3 regions of the Oceanobacillus luteolus genome follow, and region 2 is predicted to be linked to each of the others. Evidence: riboswitches for the same ligand, from Rfam matches in the RefSeq annotation. Region 2 holds a riboswitch; each other region holds the start of a gene.
What was found. A riboswitch is a leader RNA that binds a small molecule or an ion and turns the genes downstream of it on or off. The one in region 2 is predicted to bind S-adenosylmethionine.

Region 1 (5,535 bases), on a different contig from region 2:
CCATCCTGGAGTAATTCCAACAATAATGACTTTTGCGTTGCTGTTGATATACTCATTGTGGGGAGCGTAGTAAATTTCTGTTGTCCCGTCTTTTATCATTAAAAAATGTTCTGTTAATAAATCTTGTTTAGTAAGTGGCCTGTCTTTAGGCAGTTTTTTGATAGCAGGTAAATAACGGTCTACTGTTTTTTGCATCCTAGCATACCCTCCTTTAAAAGCGACTCCTTCTTAGTTTTTTAAAGTAAACCTGTTTTTAGGGAGATGCAAGGGATTTGCACTAAGAAATCATCTAGTATAAGTTCTAGTAGTTCTACATGATATTATCTATAAAACTCAAAGAACATTTGATGGAGCAGTAATCTCTGGATTCATCTATCTTTACATGTTGTTTTATATTTAGTTTGTTAAGATCCTGTTGTTTTCCACAATGGGGACATCTGAAAATAGAATATCCGTAATTGGTTATACTTAAAAGCTCATCAAATGTTATTTTTTTCCTAATTAAGCAAACCCCTGGGTTCCAATGATAAAGCCACTTTCTAATTTTATTGACGACGTAAAATCCTGGATACTTGATACGATGCGAGTTTTCTGTTTGGATTAATGGAACTTCTATTAAGGATAATTTTTTTACTAATATATCTCTAATAGTTGATATCATGCTTTCTGTACCAACAATCTCAATGGTTGGTATTTTGGTTTTATTATTAAAAGATATACTACCATTACCCTCGAAGTATCCAAGAATAAAAGCTGCATGGTTTGTTATAGTATTTACAGGATATTCTAATTCAGCATTCGTAGTCGGTACCAAACCACAGCTCATTAGATCATCATATATATCTTTATTTCCAATCGTTAATTTAGCATAATTTCTCCCATTCATTACTTCTATCACTATTGGCCGTTTTGAGGAGAGGAGTTCTTGAATGTATTTTAAGATATACTTATCCCTTTCGGGGACTTTGATGGAAAGCCCAGAGTGCTTTATATTTTTAAAGTTAAATAGATACCCCTTTGAATAGATCCACCCCAGTACATATTGCTGTTCTGCAGAATCAATAGATTTAAAATAATGATTGGATGATTGTCCTTTTTGATTAGTGTTCAAAGATTGCATTTGTTTATATTGAAACGCAATATCTGTAGAGTCCTCTTGAATATGCTGCTTTTCCCCGTACAAACCAATTCCACCTTTCCTGTTCAGAAGGAATAAACGAAATCTCCAGTATATTAGTAAATTTCCTATCCAGTTTCAGTTTGTACATTAGTTGATATTTCCATACCATTATTCCATATAAAAGGGAAGAGATCGTAGATGTATCGTGGAATCGAATAGAAAGACATACTTAAGGATTTAAAAATGAGAGGAATTTTAATCCATCAAATTGTAGATAATACTTTAGGGAAGTGAGGTCATTCTATAAAGAAACATTCTCTAAAAGTATGAACTTCAACAGCTTTATGGAAATAAAAGGATAATATACCAAGAGAATATTCTACCCATAAAACTATTCACAAGTTTTCCAGCACTAACAACTGTTGCTGCTCAAGCTCTACCAATGAATGCTTTAGTGCAAATTGAAGCAGTCATATCTCACGGAGATGGCACTACTCCACAAGATGTGGAAGACAGGCATGGAATCGTTATAAAGGCAAACAACACGGAACAAGCACCTAAGAGTTCTATATCTACACAGACTGTAGCGTTTTCCCATTACAATCACATTTCAGCTCAATTACCTTTGAATCCGGAAACCGCTGAGTTGGTGTCTGGCGACGTGAAAGAGCAGACGGAACAATGCTTGAAAAATATTAAGGCAATCATTGAAAGTATCAATCATGTGATGGACGATGTCGTTAAAGTAAATATTTTCCTTAAAAATATTGAAGATATGGCTGCGGTAGACGAAGCTTACACCACTTTCTTCCCAGACGGCATCCCTGCCCGAAGAACGGTTGGTGTATCGGCTTTACCTAATGATGCTTTAGTCCAAATCGATGTAATCGTATCGAATGCTGAAGGGACACCTCCAGAAGTATAACAGGCAAACTCTTGTAAATACAGGAACAATTGAATAGTAATATGTTTTATTTAAAGATGTTCGCTAATTGCTTTAATTTCCTCATCGGTTAATTGCACATCACGTGTTTTCAAGTTATTAAGAACTTGATTTCAACGCTTCGCACCAGGAATGACTGCATCGATAGCATCTCTTGTCAGAAGTTTAATAAAAATGAAATGTAGAATTGTTTGACAGATTAAAAAATTCCGTGTAAGATGTATTTACAATTTAATATCTAGTTATATTTCTTATCCAGAGAGGTGAAGGGACTGGCCCGTTGAAGCCTCGGCAACAGACTGAATCAGTACTGTGCCAATTCCAGTAAGCCAAGTGCTTTGAAGATAAGAAGAGAATGAACGGATGAATCCAACCTCTTCTTATTTGCATAGGAAGAGGTTTTTTGATATTAACTTATTAGTCGACCAACAGTTATTCTCTTCCATCTAGCATAGGCAAGTTCTTCGGTATCAGAACTCCATAAGAATAAAAAGGGGGATGTGAGTCTTACAGAGCTTGTTCAACACAAAAATGCTTCTTAAAAAAAGTTAATTTGCCGATTAGACAACTAAAGGCATCTAACAGTTTTTCCGGTATTGATTCGGAAAACTGTTAGATGCCTATTTTGTTTTTCAATGTTAGCAAACTTGGGGGTGCATAATTTTTGACTCTTTTAACAGACTTGAAAGAACGGATTTTAATTGCTGATGGGGCAATGGGAACGATTTTATATTCAAATGGGGTAGATCGTAGCTTTGAGGAATTGAATCTGACGCAACCAGAACAAATCCAAACAATTCATGAAGCGTACATCAATGCAGGGGCTAATATCATACAAACGAACACCTATGGTGCCAATTATATTAAACTGGCACGTTATGGATTGGAAGAACAAGTGAAAAAAATTAATCAAAGAGCTGTTCAAATCGCTAGGAAAGCGAGTAACAATAAAGTCTATGTTTTAGGAAGTATAGGAGGGATTCACGGGGGGCAAACGTTAACCGTAACGGAGGATGAAATTAAACGTAGTTTTAGAGAGCAATTATATTGTTTATTACTGGAAGGTGTAGATGGTCTGATTTTAGAAACGTATTACAGCTTGGATGAATTAAGGACTGTTTTAAAAATTGCCAGAGAAGAAACAGATTTACCGATTATAGCGAATGTATCCATGCATGAACCAGGTGTGATTGAAAATGGTTTGGCATTGGCAGATGCATTAAAAGAATTAGAAAGTCTTGGTGCTGATATTGTCGGTACAAATTGTCGGCTTGGTCCATCACAAATGGTTAGATCGCTTGAGTCGGTTCCACTTCATGAACATGCATACTTAGCAGCTTATCCAAATGCGAGTCTGCCCGCTTATCGTGATGGTGTGTTGTTTTATGAAAATAAACCGGATTACTTTAAAACTTGTGCCAGTGATTTACGAGATCAAGGTGTTCGGCTAATAGGTGGTTGTTGCGGTACAACGCCGGAACATATCCGTGCGTTAACTGAGGGAATTCAAGGTTTAGTACCACTGGAACAAAAAAATGTGAAGAAACCAGAAGAAGGAAATTTTTTAACTGAAAGAATCCGAGTAGGAAAAACAATTCCAGAACTTGCGATAGAACGCCATACAGTTGTCGTTGAACTAGATGCCCCGAAACATTTAGAAATGACTGGATATATAGAGGCGGCAAAAGCGTTAAAGCAGGCAGGAGCTGATGCGATTACGCTTGCGGACAATTCCCTTGCCACACCGAGAATCAGCAATATTGCCGTTGCAAAGCTATTAATAGAACAAGGTATTCGACCACTCGTTCACTTAACTTGCCGTGACCGTAATTTAATTGGACTACAGTCACACTTAATGGGATTGCATACTCTCGGTATTACGGAAATGCTGGTGATTACCGGAGATCCAACGAAAATTGGTGACTTCCCCGGCGCGACTTCGGTATTTGATGTCAATTCGTTTCAATTGATCGAACTAATCAAAAAAGGAAATAAAGGAATTTCATTTTCAGGAAAATCATTAAGAGAAAAAACCGACTTCAGTGTTGCCGCAGCATTTAATCCGAACGTAGCTAATCTGAAGAAAGCAGTACAACGATTGGAAAGGAAAATTTCGAGTGGTGCGGATTATATTTTAACGCAACCGGTTTATAGTACAGAAAAAATAATTGAAATAAAAAAGGAAACAGCTATTTTTGACATTCCGATTTTCTTAGGAATTATGCCGGTTACTACTTCCAGAAATGCTGAGTTTCTCCATAATGAAGTGCCGGGAATCAAGCTGACGGATGAAGTACGTGAACGAATGAGAAAAGTGGCAGGAGATAAAGCACAATCAACTGCTGAGAGCATTGCGATATCAAAAGATTTAATCGATACAGCGCTGGAACACTTTAATGGAATTTATTTGATTACACCATTTATGCGCTATGACATTACAATCGAACTTGTCGAGTACATCCGCGAAAAAACGAAGGTATTGGAAAAAGTTGCATATTAGACATCATAAACCGTTGATTGTACAAACCAAACTAATAAAAATCGCTTCATGGCGAGAAAAGATATAAAAAATTGGAGGAATTAATGTGTCGAAGATCAAAAGTTCAAATTTAGGCTATCCACGAATCGGGGAAAACAGGGAATGGAAAAAGGCACTTGAAAGCTACTGGAATGGTGATATCACAGAAGCGGAACTATTGGAAAAAACAGGAGAAGTTCGACTTCACCATTTAAAGAAGCAAAAGGAAATAGGAATTGATCTCATTCCTGTTGGAGATTTTTCACTATATGATCAGGTACTTGATACATCAGCAACCTTTGGAGTTGTGCCAAAACGTTTCCATTATACGGGAGGTAAAGTGGACCTGGACACTTACTTTGCAATTGCACGGGGTGCCGATGATGCCGTTGCGTCGGAAATGACTAAATGGTTCAATACAAATTATCATTATATCGTTCCGGAATTAAATGATGTAACACCAACATTAGCGGAAAATCGAGCACTCAACTATTATAACGAAGCGAAAGGGAAACTAGGGATTGATGGAAAAGCTGTTATTTTAGGACCAATCACTTATTTAAAGATTTCAAAAGGATACGAAGAAAGTCAATTTAGCGAACTGGTGGATACATTTCTTCCATTATATGTTCAGGTTCTGAAAGAACTGGTCGATGCCGGTGCTACGTGGGTGCAAATTGATGAGCCGATTTTCGTTACCGATGTGGCTGAAAATGTTTTGGCAGCAGCGCAAAAAGTATATCAAACTTTTGCCGAAGAAGTTCCAGAGATTAACATTATATTTCAAACCTATTTTGAAAAAGTATCCGATTATGAAACGATTGTTAATTTACCGGTAAAGGGGATAGGACTTGATTTCGTGCACGGAGATTCACTAAGTTTATTGCAAGAATATGGATTTCCGAAAGATAAAGTACTCGCTGCAGGCATTGTCGACGGTCGCAATGTATGGCG
Region 2 (5,535 bases):
GAGCGGGGAGAAATCCGAAAATGCAACCCACGGCTTGCGACGCTGGTTTTTGTAAATTTATTGACCGTCAAAAATTCAATGGATGAAAGCTATCAAAATTCATTTGATTCTGTGGAAGATTTAGCAAAGGAATTAGTTGATTTTTATTGGAATGGATTAGCGGGAGGAAATTGAAAAAGGCTACAATCCATGCATATAAAATAATGAAATTGCAACACTATTACTGGAGGTGTGGCAATTGTCCAAGAATAAAGGTAAAAAAGCAAGATCAAGTGTAAATCCACAAGGCCATTCAGAGGATGTGGCTGATCAACAGCCTAAATCACAATTGGAACAGCGTGCAAAGAAAAGAAACACTAAAATTTAATGAAGAAATAGATTGCCCCCTTTTGGATACAGAATGTTGTATCATCCCGTTTTCAAAAGGGGGCATACTTTCCGAATAGCATATTAAACATGGTACGGAAAGTCGATATCGATCTTTTAAATCAAAAAGAGCCATTCCCAAGAATGACTCCAGAGACTATTATAGAAAAAACACCGCAATGAATGTCATAATTGTCAAACCGATAATGACTGGGAAGAAGTTTTTACGGACCAAGTCCATGACAGACACTCCACAGAAACCGGCAATGGCGATTAGTGACGACCATGCAATAATTGTTCCGCCACCTGTCCAGATTGCTCCCATTTGTCCAATTGCAGCTAATGTGGACGCATCAATGGAAGCTGTTTCCAAGGAAGCTGCCAGAGCACCGGTAAGAGGTAATCCTGAGAATCCCGATCCATCCAGCCCTGTGATGATACCAATTACCAGTATACTTAACCCTGCAAGTAAAGCACTCTGCGGTAAGAATTCTTGAGTGGCCGTGACCAAATCGAATAATAGCGCGGGTCCTTCTTCTACCCCTAGTATCTTGCCGGAAAGCTCAGGACTTCCTAAGAAGAAAAAGCCTGCAATCGGAATAACCGGCCCCATTGCTTTAAAAGCAAACACAAATCCTTCTGTAATATGATTACTAATGTAATCTAAGGCATGATGCCTTCCAAAAGCAACTGTCGACAACAATAATAGAATTACTGCTACACCGCCAACAAAGGCTGCACCATCTCCCCCGACCAGATCACCACTTTGAGCAAACAGCTTATTGTACATCATATAAATAACGACGATAAGGAGAGATAAAGGAACTAATATTGCAAAGATTTTACTCCAAGTGGTCAGATGAGCAGTTCTCACTTTATTTGTAGACTCTTCCGTAGTCTGCAGTGTTTTCAGATCCTTTTCGTTCAACGGATCATCTTTAGAACGGATGGATTTCCTGTTCAATAAGTAAGCTAAGAGAATCGCTACTCCACCAGAAATCCACGACATGACAAACGCTTTATCAGCTATAGACTCGACATCTACCCCAGCAGCAGGAGCAGACAAACTTGGTGCCACTTGCACAATATAATCTGAGGATAGTGCCATCCCCTGTCCAGCGAGTGCAATGGCAACTGCAGCAGTCATTGCAGGCAATCCAGCTCGGATGGCTGCTGGAACAAGTAATGCACAGATTAATGGAACAGCAGGTGTCGGCCAAAAAAACAATGAAATAATATAAGTGACTGCTACTAATACGAAAAACGAAATATGGCCATTCACCATCAGTTTCTGGATAGGTTGAATCATCCTTCGATCCGCACCTAAATCACGTAAAGAATGCAGGAGAGCCAGCATGAACGTAATGATTAAAAATATACTGAACAACTCTTGCGCAGCAACTAAATTCGCATGGAAGATCGACGTAAATCCACCAACGACACTCCCCTTATATACCCACGCGATAATAAAGGTTCCGAGTAAAGTCGGTAAAACCACACCTTTCCGGAAAATCATTGTCATTATAATCAACAAAGTAAACAAGCCATAGAGTAAATGAGCAATGGTCAGTTCCAAACGTACACTTCCTCTCCTTGAACATGCTATAGCCTATGCTGGGACAAGGTGAAACGCTACATGGAACTGGTGTTGAAATCAAATAAATTTAATCTCAATTTAGGTTTATTCCCACTTACAAATTCATAATTAAATGTATGTGACAAAAGCTTACGTTTGATTAGAACTTGATAATTCTACTTCTTATCGAACGAGAGAACAGCTTATGTTCGATTAAACATTATAATTCTGCCTCTAATCAAACGTGAGAACGGCTTACGTTCGATTAGACATCATAATTCTACTTCTAAGCGAACGAGAGAATGGCTTACGTTCGATTAGACTACTTCTAAGCGAACGAGAGAACGGCTTACGTTCGATTAGACATCATAATTCTACTTCTAATCGGACGCGAGAAAGGCTTACGTTCGATTAGTCATCATAATTCTACTTCTAATCGGACGCGAGAAAGGCTTACGTTCGATTAGTCATCATAATTCACCCTCTAATAGAACGTGAGAACAGCTTACGTTCGATTAGACATCATAATTCTACCTCTAATCAAATGTGAGAATGTCTTACATTCGATTAGCCTTAATAATTCTCCCCCTAACCGAACGTGACAACATCTTACGTTTGTTTAGCCATTACAATTCACCCCCCTAATCGAACGCGAGAATATCTTACATGACGTCTCTCCTATAACTTTACCGTTTGAGGTAATGAAAAAGCCTCTCACATCTCCTTCAGATATCGTATATACATAAAAAGGACGAATTCGCTAAGAATTCGTCCAGTAAACAATTTCATCTTTCATTTTTCTAACTCCGATTCAGCTCATCAGAGTACTTCATTTCAACCCTTTGGACAATGATAGTCTACCTTTATTTCCTCTATCAAGCTGCTTTTCCTAATCATTTCCAAACAGGTTGGTAAGCACCTTCGAACTCTTCCAAAACAAATTCTGCTACTTCATCAGAGTAGTAGTAACTTTTTAGTTTTTCGATTACCGGGTCATTCAAATTCTCCTCGCGAACAACCAATTGGTTCACATATGGAGAATCCGAAGACTCCGTAAAAAGTGAATCCTTCAATGGATCCAAGCCATTTTCAAGTGCATAATTACCGTTGATCACAGCCAAATCCACTTCATCAAGCATCTTTGGAAGCTGTGCTGCATCGAGTTCAATAAATTCCAGATTCAAATCATTCGTTACAATATCAAGCGGTGTTGCATTTTCCCTTGTTTCCTCATCGAGTTCAATCAAGCCAGCTTCTTCAAAAATTATAAGTGCTCTCGCTCCATTTGTCGGGTCGTTTGGAATACCAACCTTCGCATTTTCAGGTGTATCGTTAATATCATTTAATGTATTAGAGTAGACACCAATCGCACTTAACGTTGTTGGGAATGCTGCTACTAGATTCGTTCCATGGTCCTCATTAAATTGCTCCATAAATGGCTTATGTTGATAACTATTGACATCCAACTCTCCTTCAGCAAGTGCAGTATTTGGGATAATATAATCTGTGAATGATACGATTTCAATCTCCAACCCATCTTCTGCGGCAATTTCCTTCACCACTTCAAACACTTGCTCATGCGGACCAGCTGTTACACCTACAACCAACTTGTCCTCACTCAACGCATTGCTATTTTCTTCGGTAGTCCCATTTGTCTCCGCTGCTGCTTCGTTATCCGTTTCCTCATCCCCGCTTCCACATGCAACAAGTAATAGGACGAGTAGAAGTGAAGCAAGTAATAGTAATCTTTTCTTCATTTGTATTTCCCCCTGTTTTATATTCTTTCATTTTCCACAAAAAAAGTATGCCTTTCACTTCTGAAAGACATACCGATACAAATTATTCAGCTTATCTTTCAGAATGAAAATCCATTCTGTAGGAATTGGCACCTACCTAACATTATGTTAGGGGTTGCTGGACGTCATTGGGCCTAGTCCCTCGGTCACTCTTGATAAGTTCCATTTATTTAGTTTTTTGCAAAAAATTACTCTGCTTGCTATTATAGAGCATTTCGATTATTTGTCAAACTATTATATCTTTTTTCGCTTTTCATGATAAAAATCACAAATAGGTAAATAGAATCAGAATGTTAAATCAGATTTACATCCAACTGTTGCAGTAGCCATTTCGGGACAACTAGCCGTGCGGTTTTCTGAGGGTTCACAATTTGGCAAACTTCTAACTGGGCATTCATACTCATCAGCATCGTCACTTCACTGATCGGGCGGCCTGATTTCTGAGCAATGCGTTCAATCATTAATGTAGTCGCAAGCTTTGCTGCCTGGTCTAAAGTTTCACCTGAAGCAATTTGTGTGAATACTTCATCATTTTCTAGCATGGGCTGTACAATTTCTTCTCCTTTGATTACATCCAGCGTTACAGTAACTTCCCCTGCAATTTCGACTCCGGAACCACTTACTTCACCATCTCCCATTGCAGCATGAAGATCACCTAAAGCAAATAATGCACCTTCTGCAGCAACTGGGAAATATAAGGTTGCTCCTTCCTTAACCATCTTGTTGTCCATGTTTCCACCATGAGCACCTGGAGTACCGGAATTCACTCCTTCCCCTTCTGGAGCAACACCAATTACACCAACCATTGTATTCAATGGGGCTTCCACACCATTAAAATGAACTTTACCATCTTTGATTTCCATGATTTTCGCTTCCATTTTTTCAATGGAATCACCCATTACACCTAATTCAGGTACGACTGCCATTACACCTTGATCATTAACATCAATTTTTTCAATCTTAACTTTTAAGATATCCCCTGGCTCTGCACCTTCTATGAACACCGGACCTGTTGCCGGATTAATCCGGTTCCAGTCAATTCTCTCAATTACAGTATCTTCTGTTTGGATTTGGTCTTCAAAACAATCATAAGTCTCAATTGTTAAGGTGGTTCCTGGTGCTACTGTTTTTGTAGGTTTATTCTCCTTGTTGAATTCATATATGATGCCTGTGTCTTTATTGAGCTTTGTGATAACTGTTGCCATTTACTCTCCTCCTGTGTATACGGTTAATGCTACTTAAAGATTTATATAGTATTCTATCAAATTTTCAGATTATATGCACTTTCTTCGCATTTCCAAAACTTGTACTCTAGTTTATCCTGAATTCAACTGTCAGTGTATGAAATCCCATTTCTCGGTTATACTTTTACAAGTCAAACTGAAGCTTGATAGGAGGAATAGTCTTGGAATTTCCAACGATTCACACAAACATTTTGGATGGCGTTCTTGCAGTACCAGCAGTTTTAATATTGACGCAGTGTTTTAAATTGTTTCCGATACCAAGACAATATTTTCCTACAATCGCAAGTATCTTAGGCTTTTTAATATCTATCCTTATTAGTCATCGTGGAGATTTATGGGCTGGAGTTTTTATGGGGGCATTTTATGGATCTGCTGCAATAGGTACATATTCCTCCTTAAAAACTGCTTGGTGCGCATATAAACAAAAAAAAGCGAAAAAGAGGAAGAAGCCCAGACTCCAAATAGACTAACACAATAAAATGAGACAATAAAAAACACCTTCGAAATGGTATAATCAAACCAATACTAATTCGGAGGTGTTTTTGCGTGGGCA
Region 3 (5,535 bases), on a different contig from region 2:
TTTAAAATTTGATAAAGAAAGGTGATTATCATGAAAATAACCGATGTCTTAAGAAAAGATATTATGATTATGGACTTGCAGGCAACAACAAAAGAACCCGTAATTGATGAGATGATACAAAGTCTCGTAAATAATGGAGTGATTACAGACCGCAGAAAATTTAAAGAAGCAATATTAGAACGTGAAGCACAAGTTACGACAGGTCTCGGTGATGGAATCGCGATGCCGCATGCGAAGAGTGCTGCAGTTAAAGAGCCTACCGTTCTATTTGCTAAAAGCAATAAGGGTGTGGATTATGAATCTCTGGATGGAGAGCCTTCGTACTTGTTTTTCATGATTGCTGTTCCAGAAGGCGCCGACAATACCCATCTAGAAACGTTGGCTTCCCTCTCGAAATTATTAATTGACGAAGCATTCATCGATCAATTGAAAAAAGCAATAACACCCGATGAAGTACATGCGCTATTCGAAGACGCAGTATCAGAAGAAGACGTGCAGGAAAAGGCTGAAGAAACAACTGCTAATGCGGAAAACAGCCAGAAAAAACCGTTCATCGTCGCCATTACCGCTTGTCCAACGGGGATTGCGCATACCTACATGGCTGAGGATGCCTTAAAGAAAAAAGCAGCTGAACTGAATGTGGATATCCGCGTAGAAACTCAAGGTTCTGAAGGAGCAAAAAACGCACTGACGGCTGATGAAATTGAACGTGCAGAATCTATTATCATCGCTGCCAGTAAACAAGTTGATTTAAGCAGATTTACTGGTAAACATGTGTTGCAACGACCGGTAACAGACGGAATTCATAAAGCCGAAGAACTCATTACAAAAGCAATGAACCAAGAAGCTCCGGTTTATCATGCTGATCAGGTGAAAACTTCTGAAACTGAAGAAGAAAAATCCTCTTCAATTTGGGGTAGAATCTATAAGGATCTGATGAATGGTATCTCCCATATGCTGCCATTTGTAGTTGGGGGTGGGATTTTACTCGCCATATCATTCTTATTTGAAAGTATGCTAGGCAGCGATAGTGAAATTTTCACCTTCTTAAATTCAATTGGTGGGAATGCATTTAGCTTCCTTATCCCGATTTTTGCTGGATTTATTGCAATGAGTATTGCCGACCGACCTGGTCTCATGCCTGGAATGGTAGCTGGTTTAATTGCCGTGAATAGTGATGCAGGTTTCCTCGGTGGTTTGGTTGGAGGCTTCCTTGCTGGTTATATTGTCGTTCTACTCAAGCAGCTTTTCCGCAATTTACCGAAATCATTGGAAGGTTTAAAACCGATTTTAATTTATCCTGTGATCGGCTTATTCTTTACTGGAATATTAATGTATTATATTTTTGGCCCAATTTTCTCAGGGATTAATTCAGCGATGATTAATTTCTTGCAAAATCTAGGAACAGGGAATGCGGTCATTCTTGGAGTGATACTTGGAGGAATGATGGCGATTGATATGGGTGGACCATTTAATAAAGCCGCTTACGCTTTCTCGATAGGAATTTTCACTGATACAGGTGATGGTAGTTTAATGGCGGCAGTAATGGCGGGCGGAATGGTGCCTCCACTTGCAATCGCGGTAGCCACTACCATGTTCAAACATAAATTTACAGAAGGCGAACGTAAATCCGGATTAACAAACTATGTTATGGGAATATCATTCATTACAGAAGGAGCCATCCCATTTGCAGCAGCTGATCCTATACGAGTCATTGCTTCGTCCATTATTGGAGCAGCAACTGCAGGAGGATTAACCCAGCTATGGAATACAGCCATCCCTGCACCACATGGTGGACTTTTCGTTATTCCACTTGCTGAAAATGCCTTGCTTTTCCTATTAGCTTTAGCTATTGGAACAATGGTTGCAGCAGTTGTACTTGGATTGTGGAAAAAAACAGTACGTTAACACATGTTAAAGATAACCCTCTGTGGGTTATCTTTTTTTATCCAGAAATTTCCTCGAATTAGTATTTTCGTCTCATCTTCCCTGAAAAGATTGACTTGAAAAAATTATGATGTTATTATGCATCTAACACAAAAATTTTTAGAACAATTGAATAATTATTTCTTATCCAGAGCGGCGGAGGGACTGGCCCGATGATGCCCGGCAACCTACTTAAAAATAGTAAGGTGCTAATTCCAGCAGGATTATATCCTGGAAGATAAGAAGAGCGTAATGATAAATCAACCCTCTTCTTAACGGAAGAGGGTTTTTATATTTTCATAAGTAGGAGGTTAGGAAACAGGATATATACCCTTTTTCAAGATAAGGGAAAAATGAATGTTAATCAGGAGGAAAAAAACTATGAAAAAACTAAAATATTTGATCATCAGTATGGTTGGATTAGTATTACTCATTTCTGGATGTTCCACTTCAGCCAGTACGGATGGTAAGCCAAAAAAAATCAAATTGGATTATGCGTACTACTCCCCTACTAGTCTAGTATTGAAAGAATTTGGATGGCTGGAAGAAGAATTGAAGGAAGATGGCATAGAAGTTGAATGGGTGTTAAGCCAAGGCAGTAATAAATCCTTGGAATTCCTGAACAGTAATAGTGTAGATTTCGGTTCTGCGGCAGGTGCGGCTACCTTAATGTCAAAAGCTAATGGCGCTCCAATCAAGACCGTCTATATCTTCTCCAAACCAGAATGGACTGCACTCGTCACAAATCAGAATTCAGGAATTGAATCGATTCAAGACTTAGAAGGAAAACGAGTTGCCGCTACACTGGGTACGGATCCATACATTTTCTTGCTTCGTGCTTTAAATGAATCCGGTATCTCAGCAGATGATGTTGAAATTGTAAACCTGCAACATGGAGATGGTGCTTCTGCCTTATCTTCCGGTTCTGTTGATGCCTGGGCGGGGCTTGACCCACATATGGCAAGACTGGAATTGGAATCCGATGCCGAACTGTTTTATCGCAATCCTGACTTCAATACGTATGGATTTTTAAGTGTAAGAGAGGAATTTGCTGAGCAATATCCCGACTATGTGGATAGAGTTATTGAGGTTTACGAGAAAGCTAGAGAATGGACCATTGACAATCCAGAAAAGGCTGCAGAAATCCTGGCAGAAGAAGCGAGCATCGAACTGGAAGTGGCAAAAACACAGATTGAACGGAATGATTTCTCCAATGCTATACCGAGTAAGCTGCATCATGAGGCGCTGATTGAAGCAGGCAATGTCTTACTTGGAGAAGTAATCGATGAAACAACAGATATTGAGGAAGTAACTTCCGAACTCATTGATTCGTCGTTTGCGGAAGAATCAATCAAGTCTGAATAAGGTGGAGGGAACAAGATGAAATACAAAGGGGAATTAACAACATCAGTACCTTTAAAGAAACATATCGAAAAGAATAAAGCTACTGGGAAACTTAATGGATTTTCAGGGTCTGGAAGAACAGTAATTTTAGGCAGTATTATTCCGGTAACCCTCTTAATAATATGGGAGGGTTTAAGTAGATTAGAAGTATTACCTGCCTACCAGCTTCCCGCACCGACCGTTATTTTCAACACCATCCTGACGATGGCGCAGGATGGAACGTTATGGTCGCATATCGGGATAACGACTATCCGTGTATTTCAAGGATTTATATTAGGTACCATCGTTGCAATCATCCTAGGATCGTTAGTCGGATTTTATAAAAAAGCGGAGCAACTGTTAGACCCGATGCTACAAGCCTTCCGCTCCATCCCTTCCCTCGCTTGGGTACCTTTATTCATCCTATGGATGGGAATTGGCGAACCTTCGAAGGTGACGATGATTGCAGTCGGTGTGTTTTTCCCGGTGTATTTAAATATCGTGAGCGGGATAAGCGGCGTGGACCGAAAATTAATCGAAGTCGGCAAAATGTATGGTTTAAACAACTTCCAACTCATCAAAAGAATCATCTTACCTGCTGCATTGCCTTCCTTTATTGTCGGACTCCGCAGCGGTCTTGGCTTAGGGTGGATGTTTGTTGTCGCAGCGGAACTAATGGGTGCAAGTCAAGGGTTAGGGTATTTACTCGTACTTGGACAAAATACACTTTCACCCGAGACAATTATCGCAAGTATTATTTTATTTGCAGTGATTGGTAAATTATCGGATTGGATTTTAAAACTGATTCAAGACAGATCTTTGCATTGGCAGGATAGTCTGGAACGATCGTAAACATAGGGGGTAATCAAATGAGCCTTGAATTAAGGGATGTCAGCCGAACGTTTGACGGGAAAACAGCAGTGAATAATATCAACTTCTCCGCCAATCCTGGTGAGATTATCGGACTTCTTGGCACGAGTGGCTGTGGGAAAAGTACATTATTACGTGCAATTTCAGGACTCGATCGTGGTTACGACGGAGAAATTGCAATTAACGGAACGACGACAAAAGCAGTGCATGAAAAGGTAGGATTCATTTTCCAAGAGCCGAGATTATTTCCATGGTTAACGGTATTGGAAAATGTAACTTTCGGCTTAAAGGGAGATAAACAAGACATGACGGCGCGTGCTATTGAGTATTTGGAAAGCGTCGGCTTAAAGGGCAGTGAGAAACTTTATCCAAAACAATTGTCCGGCGGGATGGCCCAGCGTGTAGCAATTGCAAGAGCATTGGTCACATCACCGGAAATCCTTTTATTAGATGAACCATTCAGCGCCCTCGATGCATTTACAAAAATGCAACTGCAGGATTTGTTGTTGGATGTTTGGAAGACTCATCAGTCCACCATCGTTCTAGTCACCCACGATATTGACGAAACAACATATTTATGTGATCGCATCATTATTTTAAGAGGGCAGCCTGGAGAAATCGATAAAGAAATTGAAATTAGTGAAGCACGTAATCTCGAGCGTGGCAGCGAGAAAGCCGCATTCTACAAGAAAGAGATTTTAGACAGCCTTGATTTGAATAAACAGAGTTCGCGCATCTAAAGGGAGGAAAAGAACATGACATTAAAAAATAGAAGTATTCCATCTTTAGCTAATCATGCTTACAATCTATCAGACTATAACGAAGTAAGGAAAAACTTTGACTGGAACCAATTAGGGAGAGATTTTATCCGGGAAGACGGTAAGGTCAATGCAGCACATGAGACGATTGACCGTCATGTAGAAGATGGCTATGGTGATAAAATTGCCCTCCACTATGTCAATGGTGAGGAGAGACAAAGTTATACCTTCAAAGAAGTGAAGGAAAAAACGGATCACTATGCAACAGTTTTAAAGAATTCTGGTGTTAAAAAAGGAGATCGCGTATTTGTTTTCCTTCCGAAAACGCCAGAATGCTATATTTCCATCCTGGCAATCATTAAGATTGGTGCCATTGCTGGTCCACTTTTTGAAGCCTTCATGCAGGATGCGATAAAAGAACGTATCAATGACTGTGAAGGTACACTGCTAATTACAGATAAGGATATGGTAAATAGAGTGCCGCAAGACGAAATCCCTTCGTTAAAAACCATATTATTTGTGGAGGATATCGAAGTACTTACTATTGAAGGTGTAGAAGAAGATGTTGTAGAGTGGCTCGACCCGGAAGATGGATTAA

Region 1: linked by a shared signal. The riboswitch ahead of ACFSBH_RS09885 (bifunctional homocysteine S-methyltransferase/methylenetetrahydrofolate reductase) and the one ahead of ACFSBH_RS05470 (MetQ/NlpA family ABC transporter substrate-binding protein) in region 2 are both predicted to bind S-adenosylmethionine.
Region 3: linked by a shared signal. The riboswitch ahead of ACFSBH_RS19160 (aliphatic sulfonate ABC transporter substrate-binding protein) and the one ahead of ACFSBH_RS05470 (MetQ/NlpA family ABC transporter substrate-binding protein) in region 2 are both predicted to bind S-adenosylmethionine.

The regions. Positions count from the first base shown of each region.
Region 1 covers NZ_JBHUDE010000045.1:13,228-18,762, reverse strand. Annotated here, with positions in the region: gene ACFSBH_RS09900 (hypothetical protein) at 1-195, opposite strand, end outside; gene ACFSBH_RS09895 (hypothetical protein) at 311-1,183, opposite strand; gene ACFSBH_RS09890 (RidA family protein) at 1,563-2,045, shown strand; SAM riboswitch class I at 2,312-2,414, shown strand; gene ACFSBH_RS09885 (bifunctional homocysteine S-methyltransferase/methylenetetrahydrofolate reductase) at 2,728-4,563, shown strand; gene metE (5-methyltetrahydropteroyltriglutamate--homocysteine S-methyltransferase) at 4,649-5,535, shown strand, end outside.
Region 2 covers NZ_JBHUDE010000022.1:14-5,548, reverse strand. Annotated here, with positions in the region: gene ACFSBH_RS05485 (TetR/AcrR family transcriptional regulator) at 1-174, shown strand, start outside; gene sspL (small, acid-soluble spore protein L) at 239-367, shown strand; gene ACFSBH_RS05475 (hypothetical protein) at 527-1,942, opposite strand; gene ACFSBH_RS05470 (MetQ/NlpA family ABC transporter substrate-binding protein) at 2,836-3,699, opposite strand; SAM riboswitch class I at 3,788-3,900, opposite strand; gene ACFSBH_RS05465 (acetamidase/formamidase family protein) at 4,032-4,943, opposite strand; gene ACFSBH_RS05460 (hypothetical protein) at 5,144-5,452, shown strand.
Region 3 covers NZ_JBHUDE010000162.1:39,464-44,998, forward strand. Annotated here, with positions in the region: gene pfkB (1-phosphofructokinase) at 1-5, shown strand, start outside; gene ACFSBH_RS19155 (PTS fructose transporter subunit IIABC) at 31-1,908, shown strand; SAM riboswitch class I at 2,068-2,171, shown strand; gene ACFSBH_RS19160 (aliphatic sulfonate ABC transporter substrate-binding protein) at 2,308-3,291, shown strand; gene ACFSBH_RS19165 (ABC transporter permease) at 3,307-4,161, shown strand; gene ACFSBH_RS19170 (ABC transporter ATP-binding protein) at 4,179-4,919, shown strand; gene acsA (acetate--CoA ligase) at 4,935-5,535, shown strand, end outside.